DNA from 2 places in the Bradyrhizobium sp. LA2.1 genome. Region 2 is predicted to be linked to the other one. Evidence: riboswitches for the same ligand, from Rfam matches in the RefSeq annotation. Region 2 holds a riboswitch; the other holds the start of a gene.

Region 1 (11,602 bases), 160 kb from region 2:
AATTCCTCTGGTCCGCGCTCGATTGCCCCACCGGCTTTGCCTGCAATTTTGATCAGCAGAACGGCAGCTTCGAGAAGACCCCGCTCCTGCTCGGACGGATGTCAGCCCGCATCGAGACTCGGCCCCGCCCCGGCGAAGGCTGCATCATCACCGCCTGGCCAACCGGCCGCGACGGCCGCAAGCGCACGGCCGAGGCCGCGCTCCATAATGAATCCGGGAGATTGCTGGCCGTGGCGAGGACGACATGGATCGCAGTCGACCGCAACGTGCAGCTCGGGCGTACTTCGTAGGGTGGATTAGCGGAGCACCACTTTGATGTCCGTACAAACTCGATCTCGTGGGGTGGGCAAAAGGCGCGAAGCGCCGTGCTCATCACTCCAATCTCAGCTCCGTTGAGCGACATGGTGGGCACGCTTCCGCCTCCGCTGTTCGAGCTACGGCGGACAAGTCGCTTTGCCCTCCCTACCTCTAATCACGCAACACATCCGTCGCCGCACCTTCGGCCTGCACCAATCCGCATTCTCCTGCACGCCCGCGGCCGCGCTTGCGACAGTTTACCTTGCGTCAAGCACGCCCGGCAATCGATGGCTGTCTTAAAAGGCTTGTTAGGAGCGGTCATCGTTGTTGGCGCCCGGAATACGGGGACGCTCTGCAATGCAATCGGACGAGGGACTCTACAGTGCGCCACGCTGGCGCCTGACACGCTGGCTCGCCGAGCCGGGGCTAGGTGTTCCCGACGACATCCGCGCCGCGCTCATTGTCCAGCTCTATGGATCGCTGCCGGTTTTTGCTGCCGGCGCCGTCAACACCATTGCCGTCGCCGCCGTGATCGCTGGCCGCAAGCAGACTGCACCATTCATTGTCTGGCTGGTCATGGAGATCGCGATCTGCCTGGCCCGCCTCGCCGTGCTCGTCAGCGCGCATCGCAGGGCGCGTGCCCACCGCCCGACGCCAACCGACCTTCATCTCCTGCTCGCGGTCGCCTGGAGCGCCAGCGTTGGATTTGGCGTCGTTGCCAGCCTGGCCAGCGGGGACTGGGTCGTCGCCATGCTGGCCTCGCTCTCGGCGGCGGCGATGGTCGGCGGCATCTGCTTCCGCAATTTCGGCGCGCCGCGGCTGGCCGGGACCATGATCCTGCTGAGCCTCGGTCCCATCATCCCCGGCGCCGCGTTCGCGGGCGAGCCGCTGTTCTACATCGTCTACCTCCAGGTGCCGATGTATCTGGCCGCGATGACGGCCGCCGCCTTCCGCCTCAATCGGATGCTGATCACCACCATGCGCGCCGAACGCGAGAACAGCCATCGCGCGCATCATGATGCACTCACGGGGCTGCTCAATCGCGCGGGCTTCGTCGAGGCACTCAGCGCCAGACTTGGCGCCCACGCCGAACGACGGTTCGCTGTGATGTTCTTCGATCTCGACGACTTCAAACCGGTCAACGACACGTTCGGACACGCGGCGGGCGACGAGGTGCTGAAAGCGGTGGCCGGGCGCGTGCGCCGGGCGCTGCCGGACGGCGCCGTGGTCGCCCGGATGGGCGGCGACGAGTTCGTCGTGCTCGTCGACGGCGTCACGGCCGAAATGGCCCAGGAGGCGGGATACCGCCTCATCAGCGAGGTTGCCGTCTCCTATGAGCTCGGCGGCGAGGTGCGCGCCGGCGTCGGCGCCAGCGTCGGCATTGCGATGTCGCCGGATCATGGCGCCGAAGTCGAGGAATTGCTCGCGGTCGCCGATGCAGCACTTTACGAGGCGAAGTCAGGCGGCAAATCGCGTTGCTGCCTGGCCTCGGTCGAGACCAACCTCGCCGCGTTACGTCGGCTGCAGCAGAGCGGCGCGAAGGGCCCTGTCGCAAGCGCCGCCTGACGCAGTACGACTGACCCACCCCACAAGCGCGATCCCGTAGGGTGGGCAAAGGCACGTAGCGCCGTGCCCACGACTTCTGTCTCGGCTTTGTCGAGCGACATGTTGAGCACGCTTCCGCCTCCGCTCTTCGAGCTACGGCGGACAAGTCGCTTTGCCCACCCTACGAGACCTATGCGCTTTGCTCGATCATCCCCTGCAACCGCACCAGCTCCGCCTCGAGATCGCGCTCCACGTCCGCTGCCCGGATCTCCAGCACGCGATAGTCGCGCGCCTCCAGCCACGTCCGCCGGCCAGCACGATCAGCCGCGATGGTCTCGCCCTCGCCCGGGTTGACCAGCTCGATCGCGATCCGGTGCGGGAACGAGACGAAATCGGGAATGTGCCGGCCGACCGGGGTCTGGCGCTTGAACCCTCCTGCGAAGCGGCGGTCGCGGGTCAGGGCCTGCCAGAGCAGGCGCTCGGCGTCGGTCGGGTTGCGGCGGAGCAGGCGGGCGAGCCCGCGCACCGTCGAGCCGCTGTCGGGCACGCCGCCGCCCTGGCCGTGCTCGGCCAGCAGCGCGCGCAGGCGCGTGGCCTGCTCGCCGTCGAGCACGCCGCCCTTGGCCGGGCCCTTGCGCCCTTCCGCGATCGCCATCACCACCCCGTGCAGGGTGTGCATGTCCTGCTTGGTCGGCTCCATCCGGCTGAAGATGTTGCGCAGGTTGACCAGCATGGTGTCGCGCTTCTCGGCCGGGCGGAGGAATTCGACCCGGTCGAGCTCGCGGATGAGGTTGTCGAAGAAGGCCTGCATCTGGTGCTGCGAGGCGCGCTCGGAGCGCTCGGGCATGCTGTGCGGCAGCTCGCCTGACGTTGCCCGCTTGAACCATTCATAGCCGACCAGCAGCACGGCCTGGGCGAGGTTGAGCGAGGCAAAGCCCGGATTGACCGGGAAGGTGATGATGCGATTCGAGAGCCCGACCTCCTCGTTGGTCAGCCCCCAGCGCTCGCGGCCGAACAGGATGCCGGCCTTGCCCCCGGTCGCGACGTGACCCGAGATCTCGGCCGCGGCTGCCTCCGGCCCGACCACCGGCTTGGCCTGGTCATGGGGACGCGCGGTGGTGGCGAACAGCAGGTCGAGATCTGCGACCGCCTCGCCGACCGTGTCGAACAATTCGACCTTTTCCAGAATATAGTCGGCGCCGGCCGCGGCGCGCTGGGCGGCGATGTTGGGCCAGCCGTCGCGGGGATTGACGATGCGCAATCGGCTGAGCGCAAAATTGCCCATGGCGCGCGCGGCCATGCCGATGTTTTCGCCAAGCTGCGGCTCGACCAGGATCACGATGGGACCGTCGAGGGAAAGGCCCGCCTTGGTCTTGTCAGTCCCCGACATCTCGCTTCGCTTTCACACTGGTTCTCAAGGCCTTGGCAAGGCGCTCTTCAGGAATTGATTCAAAGCCGGCCTGCCCCGATCCGTTGGGGCCGGCTGCCCGTTCGCCTGTCGTTTGCCTGTCCTGACGAAATTCTCAAGGGAAATAACGGGTTGGATTCGACTTTTGAATCTCTTCTGAAGCCTGAGGCCCGCCCCCGCGGCAGGGCCCGCCCCGCCCCCCATCTGGGCAAGCTGGATGAGCTAAAAGTGCATAATCCCTTGGCTTTCGCCCGCTGCAGTCCGGTGCTAAGAGGCGGCGGATATTCCCGTGGCGCGCCAAAGCGCCGTTCCCAAGAGGCTTCCCCGATCATGGCAAAAATCAAGGTGTCCAACCCCGTCGTCGAACTGGATGGCGACGAGATGACCCGGATCATCTGGCAGTACATCAAGGACAAGCTGATCAACCCGTACCTCGATGTCGAGCTGCTCTATTTCGACCTGGGCATGGAGTACCGCGACGAAACCAACGATCAGGTGACCATCGACGCCGCCGAGGCCATCAAGAAGGTCGGCGTCGGCGTCAAGTGCGCCACCATCACCCCGGACGAGGCCCGGGTGAAGGAGTTCAACCTCAAGCAGATGTGGAAGTCGCCGAACGGCACCATCCGCAACATTCTCGGCGGCGTGATCTTCCGCGAGCCGATCATCTGCAAGAACGTGCCGCGCCTCGTTCCCGGCTGGACCAAGCCGATCATCATCGGCCGCCACGCCTATGGCGACCAGTACCGCGCCACCGACATCAAGTTCCCCGGCAAGGGCACGCTGACGATGAAGTTCGTCGGCGAGGACGGCACCGTCATCGAGAAGGAAGTGTTCAAGACCCCGGGCGCCGGCGTCGCGATGCAGATGTACAATCTCGACGATTCCATCATCGACTTCGCCCGCGCCTCGTTGAACTACGGGCTGCTGCGCAACTACCCGGTCTACCTCTCGACCAAGAACACCATCCTCAAGGTCTATGACGGCCGCTTCAAGGACATCTTCCAGGACATCTACGACCGCGAGTTCAAAAAGGAATTCGAGGCCAAGGGCCTGACCTACGAGCACCGCCTGATCGACGACATGGTGGCCTCGGCGCTGAAATGGTCCGGCGGCTATGTCTGGGCCTGTAAGAACTACGACGGCGACGTGCAGTCCGACACGGTCGCGCAGGGCTACGGCTCGCTCGGCCTGATGACCTCGGTGCTGCTCACCCCCGACGGCAAGACCGTGGAAGCCGAAGCCGCCCACGGCACGGTGACCCGCCACTACCGCGAGCACCAGAAGGGCAAGGAGACCTCGACCAACTCGATCGCGTCGATCTTCGCCTGGACCCGCGGCCTGTCGCATCGCGCCAAGCTCGACAACAATGCCGAGCTCGCCAAGTTCGCGAGCACCCTGGAGAAGGTCTGCGTCGACACCGTCGAGGAAGGCTACATGACCAAGGACCTCGCACTGCTGGTCGGTGCCGACCAGCGCTGGCTCTCGACCACCGGCTTCCTGGACAAGGTCGCGGAGAATCTCACGAAAGCGTTGGCGTAAGCCATCGTCCGCAATTTCGCCCGACTGGGCCAGACATCATCACGGGCCGCGCCAAAGCGCGGCCCGTTTCTTTTTGAGAGCTTTTGCGGAGACCATCATGTTCATCAAGCTTGCTGCCTCCACCCTGCTGCTAGCGGCCCTGATCGGACCGGCCGGAGCTGCGGAGCCCGAATCGACCGAGGCGCCACGCGGACAACTCAAGCTTTACACTCTGCCAGCAGCGATCCTGGCCCTCGGCGAGACCGCCGTGCTCAGCGTCCACGCCGAGGGCGCGCAAGTCTATGAGTGCAAGGCCGCCGCCGACGGCAAGCTCGCCTGGGCCTTCCGCGAACCGGTCGCGACGTTGCTGTCCGAGGGCAAGACCGTCGGCCGTCACTACGCCGGTCCGAACTGGGAGCTGGCCGACAGCAGCGCCGTGGTCGGCAAGGCCATTGGCAACGCGCCGGGCGCAACCGCCGCCGATATCCCCTGGCTCAAGCTGGAAGTCGCCTCCCGCCGCGGCAGCGGCATCCTGACGCCGGTCACCACCGTCCAGCGCATCAACACCCACGGCGGCAAGCTCGAGGGTTCTTGCGACAAGGCCGGCGATTTCAAAAGCGCGCCCTACTCGGCCGACTACATTTTCCTGAAGAAGGGCTGACCGCTTAGGGGGCGGTGTCGTCGCGCTCCGCCTGCGCCAATTCTGCCGCCGCAAGATCGCCGGTCTCCTCGAGCCGTGCCTTCGCGGTCTGGTGGACGTGGGCGGCGAGCGTCGGCATGCGCTCGATCAGCGCGTGAAAATCCTGGGCGTCGAGCACGAGCAGCCGCGTCTTGCGCGTCGCCGTAACCGTGCCGCTGCGCTTGGTCTTATGTAGCAGCGCGATCTCGCCGAAGAAGGTGCCGTCGGTGAGGCGCACCTGCTGGCTCGGCAGCGTGATCTCGACCTCGCCGGCAGTGATGAAATACATCGACGAGGCGGTATCGCCACGGCGCACCAATATCTCGCCCTGCTCGATGGTGCGGGCGCGGAGCAGCCGCATGATGTCGGCGATCTCCGCGGCCGAAAGATGCGAGAACAGTGGCACCCGCGCCAGCATGCCCCAAGTCACCACGAAATCGCGCCGCCTCACCTCCTCGGCGAAGGCGGTCGAGATGATCGCGACCGGCAGCGCGATCATGGCGAAGCCTGAGATGATCGCGAACACCGAGATGAATTTTCCGAGCGGCGTCACCGGCACGACGTCGCCATAGCCGACGGTGCCGAGCGTCACGATTGCCCACCACATCGCGTCCGGAATGGTGCCGAGCTTGCTGGGCTGCACATCACGCTCGATGGCGTAGAGCAGCGAGGCGAAGGTCAGTACCACACCGATCAGGATGACGATGCAGCCGATCAGCGCACGCCGCTCGGCATGGATGGCCGCGAGCAGCGAGCGCATCGCCGGCGAATAACGGATCAGCTTGAAGAACGGCAGCACGCCGAGCCCAGCCAGCGTCGCGTGCCGGCCGGTGGCCAGCACGATCGCGGCCGGCAGGAACGCCATGAGGTCGATGATGCCGAGCGCGGAGAAGGCATAAGAGAGCCGGTCGGACAGCGCGGAGCCGTTGCGCTGGGTGTGCCCCGCCACGGTCCACAGCCGCGCCAGATATTCGAGCGCGAACACGATGACGGCGAGGACGGCGACCGCGCTGAACAGCGTGTCGAACCGCGCGTCGAGCTCCGGCACCGAGGCGAGGATCATCGCGACCACGTCGAGCACGATGACGCTGATGATCACCTGGATGAAGCGCGACCCGATCGAGTAGGCGAGCGGATCGTGCTCCAGCAATTCGTACAGGCGATCCCTTAGGTTGGGATCGGCCGAGCCACGTCCTCGCGGAACGAGGCGCATGGCCGTTTACGCGCCTGCCATCGCTTTTTCGATCGCCGCGAGCGCCTCGGGCGCCTTGGCGCCATCGGGACCGCCAGCCTGCGCCATGTCGGGCCGGCCGCCGCCGCCCTTGCCGCCGAGCGCCTCGGAGGCGACGCGCACCAGGTTCACGGCATTGAAGCGCGCGGTGAGATCGGCGGTGACGCCGACCACGATCCCGGCCTTGCCGTCCTCGGTGACGCCGACGATGGCGACCACGCCGGAGCCGATCTGCTTCTTGCCGTCGTCCGCAAGGCTCTTGAGATCCTTCATCTCGATGCCCTCGACCGCGCGCGCCATCAGCTTGACGTCGCCGACCTCACGCACGCCTGCGGCTGCGCCGTTCCCGACGGATGTACCGCCTCCCATCGCGAGCTTCTTGCGGGCGTCAGAGAGCTCGCGCTCGAGCTTCTTGCGCTCCTCCATCAGGGCTGTGATGCGCGCCGGGACGTCGTCGATCGAGGTGCGCAGCTCGTTGGCCGCGGTCTTCGCCAGCGCCATGGTCTCGTTGGCGTGCCTGCGCGCGTAGTTGCCGGTCAGCGCCTCGATGCGGCGCACGCCGGAGGCGACCGCGCTCTCGCCGGTCAGCGTGATCAGGCCGATGTCGCCGGTGCGCTTCACATGGGTGCCGCCGCAGAGCTCGACGGACCAGCCGAGCGCGTTGGTGCCGCGCTCCCGCGCGGTCCGGCCCATCGAGACGACGCGGACCTCGTCGCCATACTTTTCGCCGAACAGCGCGCGCGCGCCGGCCTCGCGGGCCTCGTCCACGCCCATGACGCGGGTGGTGACCTCGTCGTTCTCCAGCACCACGTCGTTGGCGATGTCCTCGACGCGGGCAAGCTCTTCCGCCGTGATCGGCTTCGGGTGCACGAAGTCGAAGCGCAGGCGGTCGGGCGCGACCATCGAGCCGCGCTGGGCGATGTGGTCGCCGAGCACCTGGCGCAGCGCCTCGTGGATGAGATGCGTCGCCGAATGGTGCGCGCGGATCGAGGAGCGCCTGCCGTGATCGACCTCGAGTTGCAGCGCGGTGCCGAGCTTCAGCTCGCCGCTCTCCACGGTGCCGACGTGGACGAAGAGATCGCCGAGCTTCTTCTGCGTGTCGGTGACGCGGAACTTGATGCCGCCTTCGCCGCTGAGCACGCCGGTGTCGCCGACCTGGCCGCCGGACTCCGCGTAGAACGGCGTCTGGTTGAGCACGATCGCGCCGGTCTCGCCGGCCTTGAGGCTCGCGGTTTCCTGTCCGTCCTTCACCAGCGCGGAGACCACGCCTTCGGCGCTCTCGGTCTCATAGCCCAGGAATTCGGTGGCCCCGAGCTTCTCGCGCAGCGGAAACCAGATCGCTTCGGAAGCCGCCTCGCCCGAACCCTTCCAGGACTCGCGCGCCTTGGCCTTCTGGCGCTCCATCGCGTCGGTGAACGAAGCTTGATCCACGCCGATGCCGCGCGACTTCAGCGCGTCCTGCGTCAGATCCAGCGGGAAGCCGTAGGTGTCGTACAGCGTGAAGGCGACGTCGCCGTCGAACATGTCGCCTTTCTTCAGGGACGCGCTCTTCTCGTCGAGGATGGCAAGGCCGCGCACCAGCGTCTTGCGGAAGCGGGTCTCTTCCAGCCGCAGCGTTTCCTCGATCAGGTTTTCCGCGCGCATCAGGTCGGGATAGGCCTGGCCCATCTCGCGGACCAGCGCCCAGACCAGGCGGTGCATCAGCGGCTCTTTCGCACCCAGCAGCTGCGCATGGCGCATCGCGCGGCGCATGATCCGGCGCAGCACATAGCCGCGGCCCTCGTTCGAGGGCAGCACGCCGTCGGCGACGAGGAAGGCCGAGGAGCGCAGATGGTCGGCGATGACGCGGAACGAGGCGACGGTCTGCTCGTTCGGCCCGCTGCCGAGCGCGGACGCGGTCGCGTCGATCAGATGGCGGAACAGGTCGGTCTCGAACACGCTGTCGACGCCCTGCATGATGCAGGCCATGCGCTCCAGCCCCATGCCGGTGTCGATCGAGGGACGCGGCAGATCCACGCGCTCCTCCTTCGTCACCTGCTCGTATTGCATGAACACGAGATTCCAGAATTCGAGGAAGCGATCGCCGTCCTCTTCCGGCGAGCCCGGAGGTCCGCCCCAGATGTGGTCGCCGCGGTCGATGAAGATCTCCGAGCACGGGCCGCACGGCCCGGTGTCGCCCATCGCCCAGAAATTGTCCGAGGTCGGGATGCGGATGATGCGGTCGTCGGAGAAACCCGCGATCTTCTTCCACAGCCCCGCCGCCTCGTCGTCGGTGTGGTAGACGGTGACGAGCAGCTTGTCTTTCTTGAGCCCGAACTCCCGCGTGATCAGGGTCCAGGCCAGCTCGATCGCGCGCTCCTTGAAATAGTCGCCGAACGAGAAATTGCCGAGCATCTCGAAGAAGGTGAGATGGCGCGCGGTGTAGCCGACATTGTCGAGGTCGTTGTGCTTGCCGCCGGCGCGCACGCATTTCTGCGACGTGGTGGCGCGCTGATAGGGCCGCTTCTCGACGCCGGTGAAGACGTTCTTGAACTGCACCATGCCGGCATTGGTGAACATCAACGTCGGATCGTTGCGCGGCACCAATGGCGAGGAGGACACGATCTCGTGGCCGTTCTCGGCGAAGAAGTTCAGAAAGGTCGACCTGATCTCGTTGACGCCGCTCATGTTCATCCAATCGGGTGTGCTTGGACCCGCGATACGCCATCCAAACCGGGCATTTGGGCTGATATCTGCGGGTCAAAGCGCTTTTAGACAAGGCCAGCTGCGCTGTCCAGAAACTGTGCAAGGAGATCAGTGAGTTGCCGCAGGCGCGCAATCCCGTTTGCAATCCCGTTGAAAGCCGCCAAGTGCGCGTTGACAGGCTTGGCCGGGCTGTGGTCTGTACCCATCTGTATCGTACGGCCACGTCGGGAGAGACCGGCTTTGGTGCCGGCGCCGAAGGAGCAACCGCCCCGGAAACTCTCAGGCAAAAGGACCGCGTGGCTTTGACGACATCTGGAAAGAGGCGCCGACGGGTATAGCCCGGACAGCGTCCGCCGACGGGATAATACTCTCAGGCACAGCGACAGATGGGGCTTCGACTGGTTGCTACCGGGGAATCGTCCCCGGGGAACCGCCGAGGGCCCCGTAATGCTTGCGCGCGACGACCAAGATTCCCTCAAACGTACGCCCCTTCACGGGCTTCATGTCTCCCTCGGCGGCAAGATGGTGCCGTTCGCGGGCTATGACATGCCCGTACAGTACCCCGCGGGCGTCCTGAAAGAGCACCTCCATACCCGTAGCCAGGCCGGCCTGTTCGACGTCTCCCACATGGGCCAGCTCGCGCTTCGGCCGAAGTCGGGCAAGGTCGAGGACGCCGCCCGCGCGCTGGAGCGGCTGGTGCCGCAGGACATCGTGGCGATCGCCCCGGGACGGCAGCGCTATGCCCAGTTCACCAATCCGGACGGCGGCATTCTCGACGATCTGATGGTCGCCAATTTCGGCGATCACCTGTTCCTGGTCGTCAACGCCGCCTGCAAGGAAGCGGACGAGGCGCATCTGCGCGCGCATCTCTCGGGCGACTGCATCATCGATTCGCTTCAAGACCGCGCCCTGATCGCGCTGCAGGGCCCGAAAGCGGAAGCGGTGCTGGCGAAATTGTGTGCAGAGGCGCCCTCCATGAAGTTCATGGACGCCGGTCCGCACAAGGTCGCCGGCCTCGACTGCTTCGTCTCGCGCTCCGGCTACACCGGCGAGGACGGGTTCGAGATTTCGGTCCCCGCGGCCGATGCCGAGCGCCTCGCCAAAACGCTGCTGGACAATCCCGATGTGATGCCGATCGGCTTAGGGGCCCGCGACAGCCTGCGGCTGGAAGCCGGGCTCTGCCTCTACGGCCACGACATCGACACCGCCACCACGCCGGTCGAGGCCGCGCTGGAATGGTCGGTGCAGAAGAGCCGCCGCAGCGGCGGCGCGCGCACCGGCGGCTTTCCCGGCGCCGATGCGATCCTCGCTCATTTCGATAACGGCGCGAGCCGCCGCCGGGTCGGCCTGCGCACGGAAGGCCGCGCGCCGGTGCGCGAGGGCGCGCTGCTGTTTGCGGATGACGCCGGCGGCGAGCCGATCGGAAAGGTCACCTCGGGCGGCTTCGGCCCGAGCCTGAATGCGCCGGTCGCGATGGGCTACGTGCCTACGGCATCGAGCGCGCTCGATACAAAACTCTTCGCCGAGGTGCGCGGCCAGCGGCTGCCGCTCACGGTCGCCGCCATGCCTTTCGTGAAAAACACCTACAAACGCTGAGGACAAGACAATGACCACGACGCTGTACACCTCCGACCACGAATGGCTGGCCATCGACGGCGACGTCGCCACCGTCGGCATCACCGACTACGCGCAGTCGCAGCTCGGCGACGTCGTGTTCGTCGAGCTGCCCAAAGCCGGCCGTGCCCTGAAGAAGGCGGAAGCCGCCGCCGTCGTGGAATCGGTGAAGGCCGCCTCCGACGTCTACGCGCCTGTCACCGGCGAGGTGCTCGAGACCAACGACGCGCTCGCCGCCGAGCCGGCGCTGGTGAACTCGGACGCGCAAGGCAAGGCGTGGTTCTTCAAGATCAAAATTGCCGACAAGAGCGAGCTCGGCGGCCTCATGGATGAAGCCGCCTACAAGGCCCACACGGCGTGAGATGAAGCGAACTCTGACCTCATATTCGGTGTCATCACCCGCCTTGTGCGCACTGCGCACTCGGGCGGGTGATCCAGTACGCCGCGGCTTCTCGGCTCAAGCCGTGACGCCTGCGTTTACTGGATGCCCCGCCTTCACGGGGCATGACGGCGACAGCGAAATCTAAAGCGAGGACCCATGATGACCGCGCACCGCAAATCCAATGGCGACACCGCCGCCACCTTCGTTCGCCGCCACATCGGCCCGTCGGCGCGCGACGTC
Region 2 (11,602 bases):
ATCACGAAACGGTCGATCCAGGTGCCGTGCTTCCATGCCGCGATGACGCCCAGGGGCACGGCGACGATGACGGCGAGAATGATTGTCGACAGCGCGATCGAGATCGACGGCTCGACGCGCTGGCTGATCATCTTCATGACTGGCAGGTTGGAGATCAGCGACGTCCCGAGATCGCCGTGCAGCAGCTTGTTCACCCAGGTGATGAATTGCACGATCAGCGGCTCGTTGAGGCCGAGCGAGTCGCGGATGCGTTCCAGCCGTTCCGGCGTCGCGTTATCGCCGGCGAGAATGGCGGCGGGATCGCCCGGCGTCAGCCGCAGCAGCAGGAAGACGAACAGCGCGACGACGCCCATCACGGGCACCGCGGCCAGAACGCGGCGAATGAGATAACCTAGCATGCACCTATCTCCGGCTGCGGAACTTGTGGGGCCGAGAGGCCCCCGTGGAATCGGTTCTGTCTATCATGCACGCCTGTCACTCGGGCTGGAAAGCCGGCCGGAGAAGCCGACCTTTCGGGGCAAATTGTGTGCCAAGGGCAGGGCGGTCGCAAGAGGCCGCCGAGCCTCCGATATCGGCCACTCAGGATGCATGGCGGAACTCGCGCTCAACCCTGAGTGAGGGTGCGGTCGGCGGTGCGTTGAGCCCGCGCCAGCCGTCGATGGTCCCGGCAATCATCTGTGCGGTCGCCGCCGACAAGGTCCAGCCGAGATGGCCGTGGCCGGTGTTGAAGAACACGCCCGGCATCCGTCCTGCGCGCACCACGGGCATCATGTTAGGCATCATCGGCCGCAGCCCGGCCCAGGGCACGACCTTGGACGTTTCGACGCCGGGGAAGTTGCTGCGCACCCAGTCGACCAGCGGCTGCACGCGGTCGGCGCGGATGTCGCGGTTGAAGTCGTTGAATTCGGCGGTACCTGCGACGCGGAAACGATCGGCGCCGAGCCGGCTGGTGACGATCTTGGCGGCTTCGTCGAGCAAGCTCACGGTCGGCGTCGCATTGCGGCTTGCGGCAGTGTCGAGCTGCACGGTGATCGAGTAGCCCTTTACCGGATAGACGTTGACGCGCTCGTCGAGCAGGGCGGCGAAGTGGCGGCTGGCCACACCGGCGCAGACCACGACGCCATCAGCCTTCAGCATGCCGCGCGCGGATGCGACAGCATCACTGGCCGAAAGATCAGCCCAGCCGATGACAAAGCCGCCACCTGCCTGGGCAATGGAATCGATGTTGGCTTCGTGGATAAAGGTCGCGCCGCGCCGCTTGCAGGCTTCCGCAAGCCCGCGCGTGAACTTGTGGATATCGCCGGTGGCATCCGACGGCGTGTAGAAGCCGCCAAAATAGTCCTTGCGCAGCGTCGGCTCGATGGCGCGGATCTCCTCCGGCGTCACCGGGCGGCGATCGAGCCCGCCTTCCTTCAGCAGCGCATTGACCTGCAGGCCGGATTCAAAACCCTTCTTGTCGTGATAGATGTGCAGGATGCCGCGGCGTTCGAGATCGAAGTCGATGCCTTCGCGCTCCGCGATCTCGAACAGATGCTTGCGGGCTTCGATCGCGAGCCGCGTGGTCTGAACCGTGTTGGCGCGGTAGTTGCCGATGTTGGCGACGAACTCGCTCATCCACGAATATTTGTGCCAGTTCGGCCGCGGGTTCATCAGCAGCGGCGCATCGCGCCGGAACATCCAGCGCAGGCCTTTCAGGATCGTGGCGGTGCTGTTCCAGACTTCGGCATTGCTGGCGGAGAGCTGTCCGCCATTGGCGAAGGAGGTCTCCATCGCGGCGTAGCGGTGCTTGTCGAGCACCGTCACCTTGTATCCGCGTTCAAGCAGGGCATAGGCGGTCGTTACGCCGGTGATGCCGGCGCCGATGATGGCGATATGGGTCATGGCAGGTTCGGGGCTCCCGTGAGTTAGAGTCGGCTAACCGCCGGCCAAAGGCCGTTGGCGGCGCCCCATCTGTCACGGTTACCTGAGAGCTTGATCCGGCGCGGACCTCGGCGAGGTCAGCTCCGGACTATCCCCTTCGGTGGACGTCACGACCACATTGGCCGTGCCGCCTCTCTCCAGATCGTCCTGACGATACGGTCCTTTTGCCTGAGAGTTTCCGGGGCGGTTGCTCCGTCGGCGCCGCAACGAAAGCCTGAACTCTCGTTGCGATCTCTCCCGCATCGTCGCGTGGACAATCGAGCAGTACGATGCGCCTCATTTTTAGACAAGGCTAAATTTAAACCGCGACTGCCAACGCATTGTGCAGTGCGAAGGCTGCGTCGTCAGTCGAGCGTCGCCAGCAAGCCGGCCATCAGGCGCCCGCGTTCAACTAGGCTCTCGACCTCGATGAACTCCTCGAGCGTGTGGCCGTTGCCGCCGCGCACGCCGAGGCCGTCGAGCGTCGGGATGCCCATCGCGCCGGTAAAGTTGCCGTCGGAGCCGCCGCCAGAGCTCGCATGCGGCAGCTCAGTGCCGAGCGACTTGGCGATGCCGCGCGCCTTTTCATACAGCGCCATGGTGCCGGCATCGGGCTCCCATACGGGGCGCGTGACGCCGCGCGTCACCTTGAACGTGACATCATTGGTCGTGCCCGACAGCGCCAGCATCCGCTCGACGCCGCGGTCGAGATCGGCCTGGCGCTTGGCCATGGACAGCGCCTCGCCGGTGGCGGTCGTGGCAACGCAATTGACCCATTGTCCGCCGTGCACGACGCCGACCGAGAAGGTGCAATCCTCCGTCGTCATCGCGTCGATGGCGAGGATCTGCCGCGCCATCTCGCGGATCGCCGAGCGTCCGGCCGACAATGTCGCGCCGGCATGGCTCGGCCGGCCCGTCGCTTCCAGATTGAACCGCGCGATGGCGTAACGTCCGGTGGTGACACCGTTGTCGGCGCGGCCCGGTTCGGGCACCAGCACATATTTGTTGCGCGCGGCTTCCGCCTCGATGATGTCGCGCGTCGAGGGCGTGCCGACTTCCTCGTCGGGCGTAAACAGCACGGTGATCGGCAGCGGCGTGGTGAAGGACGCACGTGCCAGCTGCCGGATCGCTTCCAGCGAGAGATAGTTGCCACCCTTCATGTCGTAGATGCCGGGGCCGTAGCACTTGTTGCCGTCGCGCCGCCATTTCAGCTTCTCGATGGTGCCGACCGGGTGGACGGTATCCATGTGGCCGGCGATCAGGATGCCCGGCTCGCCCTGTTTCGGATGCGGGAAGCGCGCGCGGATCACGCCGCCAAAGCCCTGTCGGCCGCCGATGCGTTCGATCGTCGCACCCATGATCGCCATATCCCGCGCTGCGATATCGAGCATGCGGTTGACGGCACCCGCGTCCCAGGTCGGGCTCTCGCATTCCACCCAGGTGCGCAGGCCCTGGAGCATCGCCTCGGAATCGAAGGGAAGATTGGCTGGATTCATCTTAATGTCTCTCAAGCTTCGAAAGATGGAACGCGCATTGCATTGGCGCGGACGGGACTGGCGGAAAGCGTTGTAGAGCCAAACCGATCTTTGTGGAGCCCGTGGGCGCGCCGCTTGGGGCTGCAGCGAAACCGGATTGACGCGCTCAACACTGTCTGCAAGTCTCGAAAGACAAAGGCATCGCATGAGGTTAGTTCGCCTAAAGAACGAACCGAATGCTCAACCAATAACCTGCCTTTGAACAGTTTCACGTCAGGAGAAACTTTTATGTTGAGCTTGATGCGCCGGGGGCGTCGCGCGTTCGCCTCCACACTTGCGCTATCGGTCGTTGCGCTTTCGACGGCGATGGCCTCGCCGGTACTTGCCGCCGCCAGCAAGACCATCACCGCGGTGATGCATTCGGATCTGCGCATCATCGATCCGATTTTCACCACCGCCTACATCACGCGTGACCATGGCTACATGGTCTACGACACGCTGATCGCGACGGACTCGAACTTCAAGATCCAGCCGCAGATGGCGGACTGGAAGATCTCCGACGACAAGCTCACCTACACCTTCACGCTGCGCGACGGCCTGAAGTGGCACGACGGTACGCCGGTGACGGCGGAAGACTGCGCCGCTTCGCTGAAGCGCTGGGCCGCGGTCGACGGCATGGGCCAGCAGATGATGCAGTTTACTGCGAGCATCGAGGCGACCGACCCCAAGACCATCACGCTGAAGCTGAAGGAGCCCTACGGCCTCGTGCTCGAATCGATCGGCAAGCCGTCCTCGCGCGTCGCCTTCATGATGCCGAAGCGTCTCGCCGAAACGCCGCCGGACAAGCAGATCCCCGAGCAGATCGGCTCGGGTCCGTTCAAGTTCGTGCAGGGTGAATTCCAGCCCGGCGTGAAGGCGGTGTACGTCAAGAACACCGACTACGTGCCGCGCAAGGAGGCGTCGAGCTGGACTGCCGGAGGCAAGTTGGTCAAGGTTGATCGCGTCGAATGGATCACCATGCCGGATGCGCAGACCGCAGTGAACGCGCTGCAATCGGGCGACATCGACTTCATGGAAGTGCCGCCGTGGGATCTGCTGCCCGTGCTTGAAGGCAATGCCGACCTCAAGACCGAGACGCTGAACAAGTTCGGCTATCAGACCCTTGGGCGCATGAACTTCCTCTATCCGCCCTTCGACAATCCGAAGATCCGCCGTGCCGCACTTCTGGCGATGAACCAGAAGGACGTGCTCGACGCGCTCGTCGGCAATCCCAAATACTACAAGATCTGCGGTGCGTTCTTCATCTGCGATACGCCGTTCGCGACCGACGTCGGCTCGGAATCGCTGGTCAAGGGCAACGGCATGGCGGAAGCCAAGAAGGCGCTCGCCGAGTCCGGCTATGACGGCACGCCCGTCGTGGTCATGGTGCCCGGCGACGTCGTGACGCTGAAGGCGCAGCCGACGGTCGCGGTGCAGTTGCTCCGCGAGGCCGGCTTCAAGGTCGACGCGCAGGCGACCGACTGGCAGACGGTGGTCAGCCGGCGCGCCAGCCAGAAGCCTCCGAAGGAGGGCGGCTGGAACATGTTCTTCACCAACTGGGTCAGCGCCGACGTGTCCAACCCGATCGCCAATCTGTCGATCGGCGGCCAGGGCAAGAAGGGCTGGTTCGGCTGGGCGGAAAACGCCAAGATCGAGAAGCTCAAGGACGACTTCGTCCGCGCCGCCTCGCTCGACGATCAGAAGAAGATCGCGACCGAGATCCAGAAGGAAGCCTATGACCAGGTGATCTACGTGCCGCTCGGCCAGTATCTGGCGCCGAGCGCGTGGCGGAAGTCGCTCACCGGCGTGCTCGACGGCCCGGCGACGCCGGTGTTCTGGAACATCGACAAGACCGAGTAAGGCGAGGGCGCGCCAGCGCGCCTTCCCCGAGCGTTACGCGGCGTCGCTGTCATCAGCGGCGCCGTTTTCGTTTGTCAGCCTCGCGTCAGCTTTTAACTCTTCCAGTGTCCAATCATTGCTATTTGTTTCTGACTTGAAATAGATGTGCGCGGTTCGCACATCACTTCCTTCCTGCATTTGAGTCCCGTGTCGATTGATTTTTCATTTCGGGCGATGGCCGAGCGGTCCGATCGCGCGCCGGCGCGATGGCGGCGGCCTTTCCTGCGCTGGCTCGACGGCGTCGAGGCGGGTTGGGCCGTTCCGCTTCTCATTGTGTGCTTTGTCGCGCTCTGGACGATCTATCTGGTCGTCGCCTATGCCGGCAGCGGCCTGCACCCTGATACCCTCGAGGCCTGGACGCTCGGGCGCCGTTTCGCGTGGGGCTACCACAAGCATCCGCCGCTGATGGGCTGGATTACGGCGGTGTGGACCTCCGTCTTCCCGCTCAGCGACTGGTCGCTGCAATTGATGGCGATGGCCAATGCCGGGCTCGCCCTGTTTTTCGTCGACCGGATCGCACGGCAGTTCGTGACCGGGCACAAACGCATCCTGGTGCTGCTGCTCCTGATGCTGACGCCGGCCTATCAATTCCACGCCCAGCGCTTCAATGCCAATACGGTGCTGCTTGCGCTTTGGCCGCTCGCGACCTGGTGTTTTCTGCGCGCGTTCGAGACCCGCAGCGCGGCCTGGGCGGTCGCGGTAGGATGCACCACGGCGCTGGCGATGGTCGGCAAATATTATTCGGTCTTCCTCGTGGCGAGCTTTGCATTTGCCGCGCTGGCTCATCCCGCGCGCCGCGCCTATTTCACGTCCGCTTCGCCGTGGATATCGGTCGTGGTCGGGCTCGCGGTGTTGTCGCCGCACATCTACTGGCTCGCGACGACGGGGGCGTCGGCCTTCACCTACGCGATGGCGCACGCCAACGGCAACTTCGTGAGCTCACTCGGCGAGGTGCAGAACTTCCTGCTCGGACTCGTGGCGGCCATCAGCGTATCGGCCGTCTTCTGGGTGATCATCGCAGGCACACGGCTGAAGCAATTTGCGGCCGACTTCGCCGCGATGAATTCCGGCCTGCGGCTTCTTTTTTACGTTGCGATCGGCACGATCGTACTGCCGGTCCTGACGTCGCTGGCGATGGGGACCGATCTGCCGTCGCTATGGGCGTTGCAAGGGCTGTTCCTGTTCGTCGTGCTGATCGTCTGCGGCACGCGCTACCCGATCGAAAGATTCTACACCGTCAATGTCACGGTCATCACCGCAATCGTTGGGCTCGCCGCTGTCTTCGTCGCCGCTCCGATTCACGCCGTCTATCGCAACGATCACGGCTACGAAGAGGGCCGGAATTTCTACGCGCAGGTAGCCAACGAGATTACTCGCGAATGGCACGAGCTGACCGGGGAGCCGCTCAGCGCCGTCAGTGGCGACGATTCGCTGGCCTTTGCGACCGCGTTCTACAGTCCGGACCATCCGTATTACGCGCGGCCGTTCGAATTTCAGTACACATGGGGCATGCCGCGAAAGACGACATTGGATCGCGGTTGGGCCGCACTCTGTTTCAGCGGCCAAGACTATTGCGGCAGGTGGATGGAGTCCGTGTCCGCGCGCGCCGAGCATTTCGTCAGGCGCCAGTTCACCGTGCAGGCGACGCTATGGGGCAAGCCCGGCCTGACACGGGACGTGGTCGTGCTGATCGTGCCACCGCGAACGAGCAGCGCGACGCCCGAGAGCGCCGCGCAGGACTTCAGCGCCAGCAGGCGCCCGACGGACTAGGCTTTGCGCTCAGCAGTGGCTGTCGCGGATTCGCTCGAGGCCTTCGCTCGCGAAGGGGGGAGTGAACGCAGTTCGGTCGGCGCCCGACGTCGGGCGTTCCGTTTCCGCCCGATCCGGGGTGGTGTTGTCTTCGCGATGTTCCGGTTCCATGAGGCGGCCTTTCGAATTGCTGCAGTACAACATCGACGCGGCCGGGAAGTTCCTCATGCGATGGGACGATGATGCGGCTTGAACAGCCGTCCCTTTTCCACCACCAGCACGATCGCAAGCGCCGCCAGCGTCGACAGGAAGAAGCCGACCGAGAACGGCAGCAGCGTGCCGTCGAAACTCTGCCCGATCGCCATGCCGACGACGATGCCGATCAGCGTCGTGATCGAGCCGTAGAGCGAGGAGGCGGTGCCGGCGATATGGCCCTGCGGCTCCATGGCCAGTGCGGTGAAGTTCGCGACCATCATGCCGAACGAGAACATCATCAGGGCGGACAGCACCATGAACAACGAGAGCGGCAGCATGCCGAGGCTTTCCGTCAGCAGCATCACGCCCGCAACCGCGGTGTAGAGCGTCAGCGCGCCGTGCGAGATCACGCGCATGCCGAGCCGCCCGACCAGCTTCGCATTGAGGAAGCCGGCGATGGCGGTGCCGGCCGCGATCGCGGCGAAGGCAATCGGGAAATAGTGGCCGAGATGATAGACGCCGGTGAAGACCTGCTGCGCCGAGAAGACATAGGCAAAGAGCGCGCCTATCACGCTGCCGGCGGCCGTCGCATAGCCGATGGTCTGGCGGTTGGTCACGGTCTGCCGGAACGCCGAGAGCACGTCGGCGGGCGCCAGCGACCTGCGTTCGGACTCGGGAAGGGTTTCAGGCAGCCGCAGCACGCTCCATGCGAGCGCGAGCAGTCCGTAGAGCATCAGGACGACGAAGATGCCGCGCCATTGCGTGACCAGCAGCACCGCCTGCCCGAACGAGGGCGCGATCACCGGCACCGCGATGAATACCATCATGGCGAGCGACATCACGCTCGCCATCCGGCGGCCGACATAACAGTCGCGCACGATCGAGGTCGCGATCACGCGCGTTGCCGACGTGCCGAGCCCCTGCAGCGCGCGCGCCAGCAGCAGCGTCTCGAACGAGGGCGCGGCGACCGCCAGCACGCTCGCCACCGCATAGACGGCCATGCCGCCGAGCAGCACCGGGCGGCGGCCGAAGCGGTCCGACAACGGACCCATGACGAACTGCCCCGCACCGAAGCCGATCAGGAAGGTGGAGAGCACCAGCTGAAGATGGTTGGCGTTGGGAATGGCGAAGGCTGCCCCGATGTTGGGCAGCGCCGGCAGCATCATGTCCATCGCAAGCGGATTCAGCGCCATGATGGACGCGATCACGATGACGAATTCTGGAAAACCCATGGGCCGGTGTCCCGAGGACACCCAATCGTCGGCATTGACGTCGGACAAAGCTCACCTCTGAAAATCAGAGGCTTTTTGATCGGTTATGCTGCGTCGCACAACCCATGTTTCGGGATGGCTGACAGGCGGGTGCACAAGAATTGGTGATGTCGCCGGCTCGGGAAGGGCCGCCTCGTCCATCATCGTGCGCTACGGGCCTGCTCGACGAGATCGAGCGCCAAGCGTCCCGCGGTGTCGACATAGTCGAGATCGCGATGGATCAGCATCACGGTCGTGGCGCCGTCGAGCAGGATCACGAGCTGGCGCGCGAGCGCCGCTGCACCGGCAACGCCATGCCCGCGCAATTCGGTTTCGAGCCACGCTTCAAAACGCTTCTTGTGCGCCGCGCCGGCCTTGACCGCGGGATGTGCCGGCGTGTTTGCGAGCTCGGCAATGCTGCGCAGGAATCCGCAGCCGCGCCATCGCGGCGTATCCATGGAGCGTCCGAGCCTCGTGAAGAGACCGCGGACCTTGTCGGCCACTGTGCCCTCGGTCTCGGCGAACCAGCGCATATAGAGCTCCAGCGTCGGCTGGTCCCTGGCCGCGATGGTCTCGGCGACGAGCTCGTCCTTGCTGGTGAAGTGATAATAGAGCGTCTTCTTGGTGACGCCGGCCTTCTCGGCGACCGCGTCCATGCTCACCGCCCTGATGCCTTCGCCATAGAACAGGCGCGTCGCCGCGATGACGATCTGCTCGCGTGTGGTGTCGCCTTTGCCTGACATCGCGAATGTATACTGCCTAGTGAGTATACACGACAAGACCGCTGTGGCTGACTTCCGCGCCTGTTCGACCTGGAATTCGACCTGGAAGGAGCCTGCACTTGTCCGATCTCGTACTCTCCGAAACGCGAGGCGCTGTCGCGCTGCTGACGTTCAATCGCCCGAACAAGCTCAATGCGCTGAGCTACGGCCTCGTCGACCGCCTGATGGCGATCCTCGATCGTATCGAGGACGATGCCGATATCCGCGCCGTGATCCTGACCGGGGCGGGCGACCGCGCCTTCTCGGCCGGCGCCGACATCGTCGAGTTCTCGGAGAGCGTGAAATGCGGGCCGGACGCGGCGGTAAAGGCCTTCGTGCGGCGCGGGCAGGCTATGACGGCGCGCATGGAGGCGTTTCCGAAGCCGATCATCGCCGCCGTGAACGGCATCGCCTTCGGCGGCGGCTGCGAGATCACGGAAGCCGTGCATCTCGCCGTCGCGAGCGAGCACGCGAGCTTCGCCAAGCCCGAGATTGCGATCGGAATCACGCCGACCTTCGGCGGCACGCAGCGCCTGCCACGGCTCGCAGGCCGGAAGCGGGCGCTCGAATATCTCCTAACAGGAGATTCCTTTTCACCACAGCGGGCTCATGAGATCGGTTTGGTCAACCACGTCGTGCCGCACGGGCAGCTCCTGGACGCAGCCTTCGCGCTGGCAGACCGCATCACGCGGCATTCGCACCTGGCGGTCGCCCGCGTCATCGCCGCCGCCACGCGGGGCCTCAACGTCTCGATCTCGGAAGGCCTCGCCATCGAGAGCGAGCAGTTCGCACGCATGGCGGCGACACGGGACACGCGCGAAGCACTCGATGCCTGGCTTGCCGCCCGCTTGTCGCGGTAGGGGTGGCGCGGCGGATTTGGCGGTCGCGGCGACAGGGAACCGGTTCCCCTGTCGTCCAGGCGGAGCACTGGCAACCAGGGATTCACCATAAGCGCGAGCGCAACGCACAGGGGAGATGAATCCGCAACCCATCCTGTCCATGGTGGCGCCGCGTGGGCGCCGGGAGAAACCTGGCCAAACAAGGTATCCGATTGTGTCCGACGTCACCGGTGCAGCACGATGGTTGGAACCCTCGGCCGACATGGCTTCGCGGCGGAACTTCTGGCTTGCCTGCCTGATCGCACTGACCGCACTGCTGGTGCTCGGCAATCTCGCCAACGACGCCGTGCTCGATATGAAATATGGCTGGGACACTCGCGTCAATTGCGCGGCGGTCGATGCCTATGCCAGCGGGCTCGATCCCTATTTCGTCAAGAACCTGAAGGGCACCAAGCTCTCTTATCCCTATCTGCCGGTGACGCTGGATATCTTCCGTCCCTTGTGCGCGGGTGGACTTCTGGTCGATCACTACAAAGGCATCTTTCCTGTCCTCGCCGTGCTTTGCGGGCTCCTCTTGCCCGGTCTTGGCCGAACGCGCCCGGGCGTGCGCGATGTTGCGCTGAGGGTGCTCTGCGCGCTCGGCGCGTTCGTCGGTTTCGAATGGGTGCAGGCGTCCGGCAATTTCGCGATCCTGAGCGGCGTGCTGACCGCGATTGCGCTGAGGTTTCTGCTTTCTCGGTCGGCGTCCGACGCGCCTGAGGGCCGCAGCTTTCCGTTGCGGCTCGCCGGCGCCGTGCTGCTCGGCCTCGTGACGTCGTTCAAGCTGGTGTTCTTTCCCGTGCTGGCCGCGCTCTATTTCCTACCGCTGCCGCGCGGCCGCAAGCTCGCGCTGATCGCGGTTGCGGCGTTCAGCTTCGCATTGCCGATCCTGATATCGCGGCTGATGTACCCCGAGCTGTTCGCAAGCTGGCAACTGGCGATGGGCGGAAAGATCCCCGACCAGCATCTCGTCGATCTCTTCGAGATCAATCCGTCGCTGCTGCTGGCGGCACGCGACCTCATGGACTTTGCCGGCCTCGGTGGCAGCAAGGCGGCGACGTTCGCGACCTATGCATTCGCAGCACTCGCGCTCGTGCTGGTGCCGTTCGCCTTGTCCATCCTGCGCGTGGTCGCGAGCCAGCCGGCGCAGGCAGGCGGATCACTTCTTGCGCGACTGGATCGCTGGCTGATGGATCATCCCCGCGTCGCCATGCGCATCACGGTGTTCGCGATGTTTGCGCTCTATCTCAGTTCGCCGCGCCTCAAGGAATATGCCTTCTTCGAGCTCGCGCTTTATGCCGCGATCCTCGTCGTCGATCTTCCGGCCCTGTCACTTGCCGCGTTCCTCGCCGCCGGTCTCGCGTTTCCGGCACTGATCTCGATTCTGGGGACGGCATTCGAGGGCAGCTTCATCCTCCTCATCATCGCGCTGACAAGTTTCTGGATCCTGCTGCTCG

The links. Region 2 has a riboswitch for glycine ahead of ABIB95_RS08735 (D-amino acid dehydrogenase). Riboswitches for the same ligand answer to the same signal wherever they lie in the genome.
Region 1: linked by a shared signal. The riboswitch ahead of gcvT (glycine cleavage system aminomethyltransferase GcvT) and the one ahead of ABIB95_RS08735 (D-amino acid dehydrogenase) in region 2 are both predicted to bind glycine.

What each region holds. Positions count from the first base shown of each region.
Region 1 covers NZ_JBEPQI010000004.1:319,217-330,818, forward strand. The annotation lists gene ABIB95_RS09500 (hotdog family protein) at 1-290, shown strand, start outside; gene ABIB95_RS09505 (diguanylate cyclase domain-containing protein) at 655-1,863, shown strand; gene ABIB95_RS09510 (TrmJ/YjtD family RNA methyltransferase) at 2,033-3,232, opposite strand; gene ABIB95_RS09515 (NADP-dependent isocitrate dehydrogenase) at 3,581-4,792, shown strand; gene ABIB95_RS09520 (DUF3455 domain-containing protein) at 4,890-5,432, shown strand; gene ABIB95_RS09525 (cyclic nucleotide-gated ion channel) at 5,437-6,663, opposite strand; gene alaS (alanine--tRNA ligase) at 6,670-9,348, opposite strand; glycine riboswitch at 9,582-9,670, shown strand; gene gcvT (glycine cleavage system aminomethyltransferase GcvT) at 9,814-10,962, shown strand; gene gcvH (glycine cleavage system protein GcvH) at 10,973-11,341, shown strand; gene gcvP (aminomethyl-transferring glycine dehydrogenase) at 11,522-11,602, shown strand, end outside.
Region 2 covers NZ_JBEPQI010000004.1:163,568-175,169, reverse strand. The annotation lists gene ABIB95_RS08740 (ABC transporter permease) at 1-398, opposite strand, end outside; gene ABIB95_RS08735 (D-amino acid dehydrogenase) at 580-1,881, opposite strand; glycine riboswitch at 1,949-2,063, opposite strand; glycine riboswitch at 2,067-2,170, opposite strand; gene ABIB95_RS08730 (M20/M25/M40 family metallo-hydrolase) at 2,265-3,395, opposite strand; gene ABIB95_RS08725 (ABC transporter substrate-binding protein) at 3,663-5,273, shown strand; gene ABIB95_RS08720 (glycosyltransferase family 39 protein) at 5,487-7,082, shown strand; gene ABIB95_RS08715 (multidrug effflux MFS transporter) at 7,286-8,488, opposite strand; gene ABIB95_RS08710 (TetR/AcrR family transcriptional regulator) at 8,668-9,249, opposite strand; gene ABIB95_RS08705 (crotonase/enoyl-CoA hydratase family protein) at 9,348-10,127, shown strand; gene ABIB95_RS08700 (hypothetical protein) at 10,369-11,602, shown strand, end outside.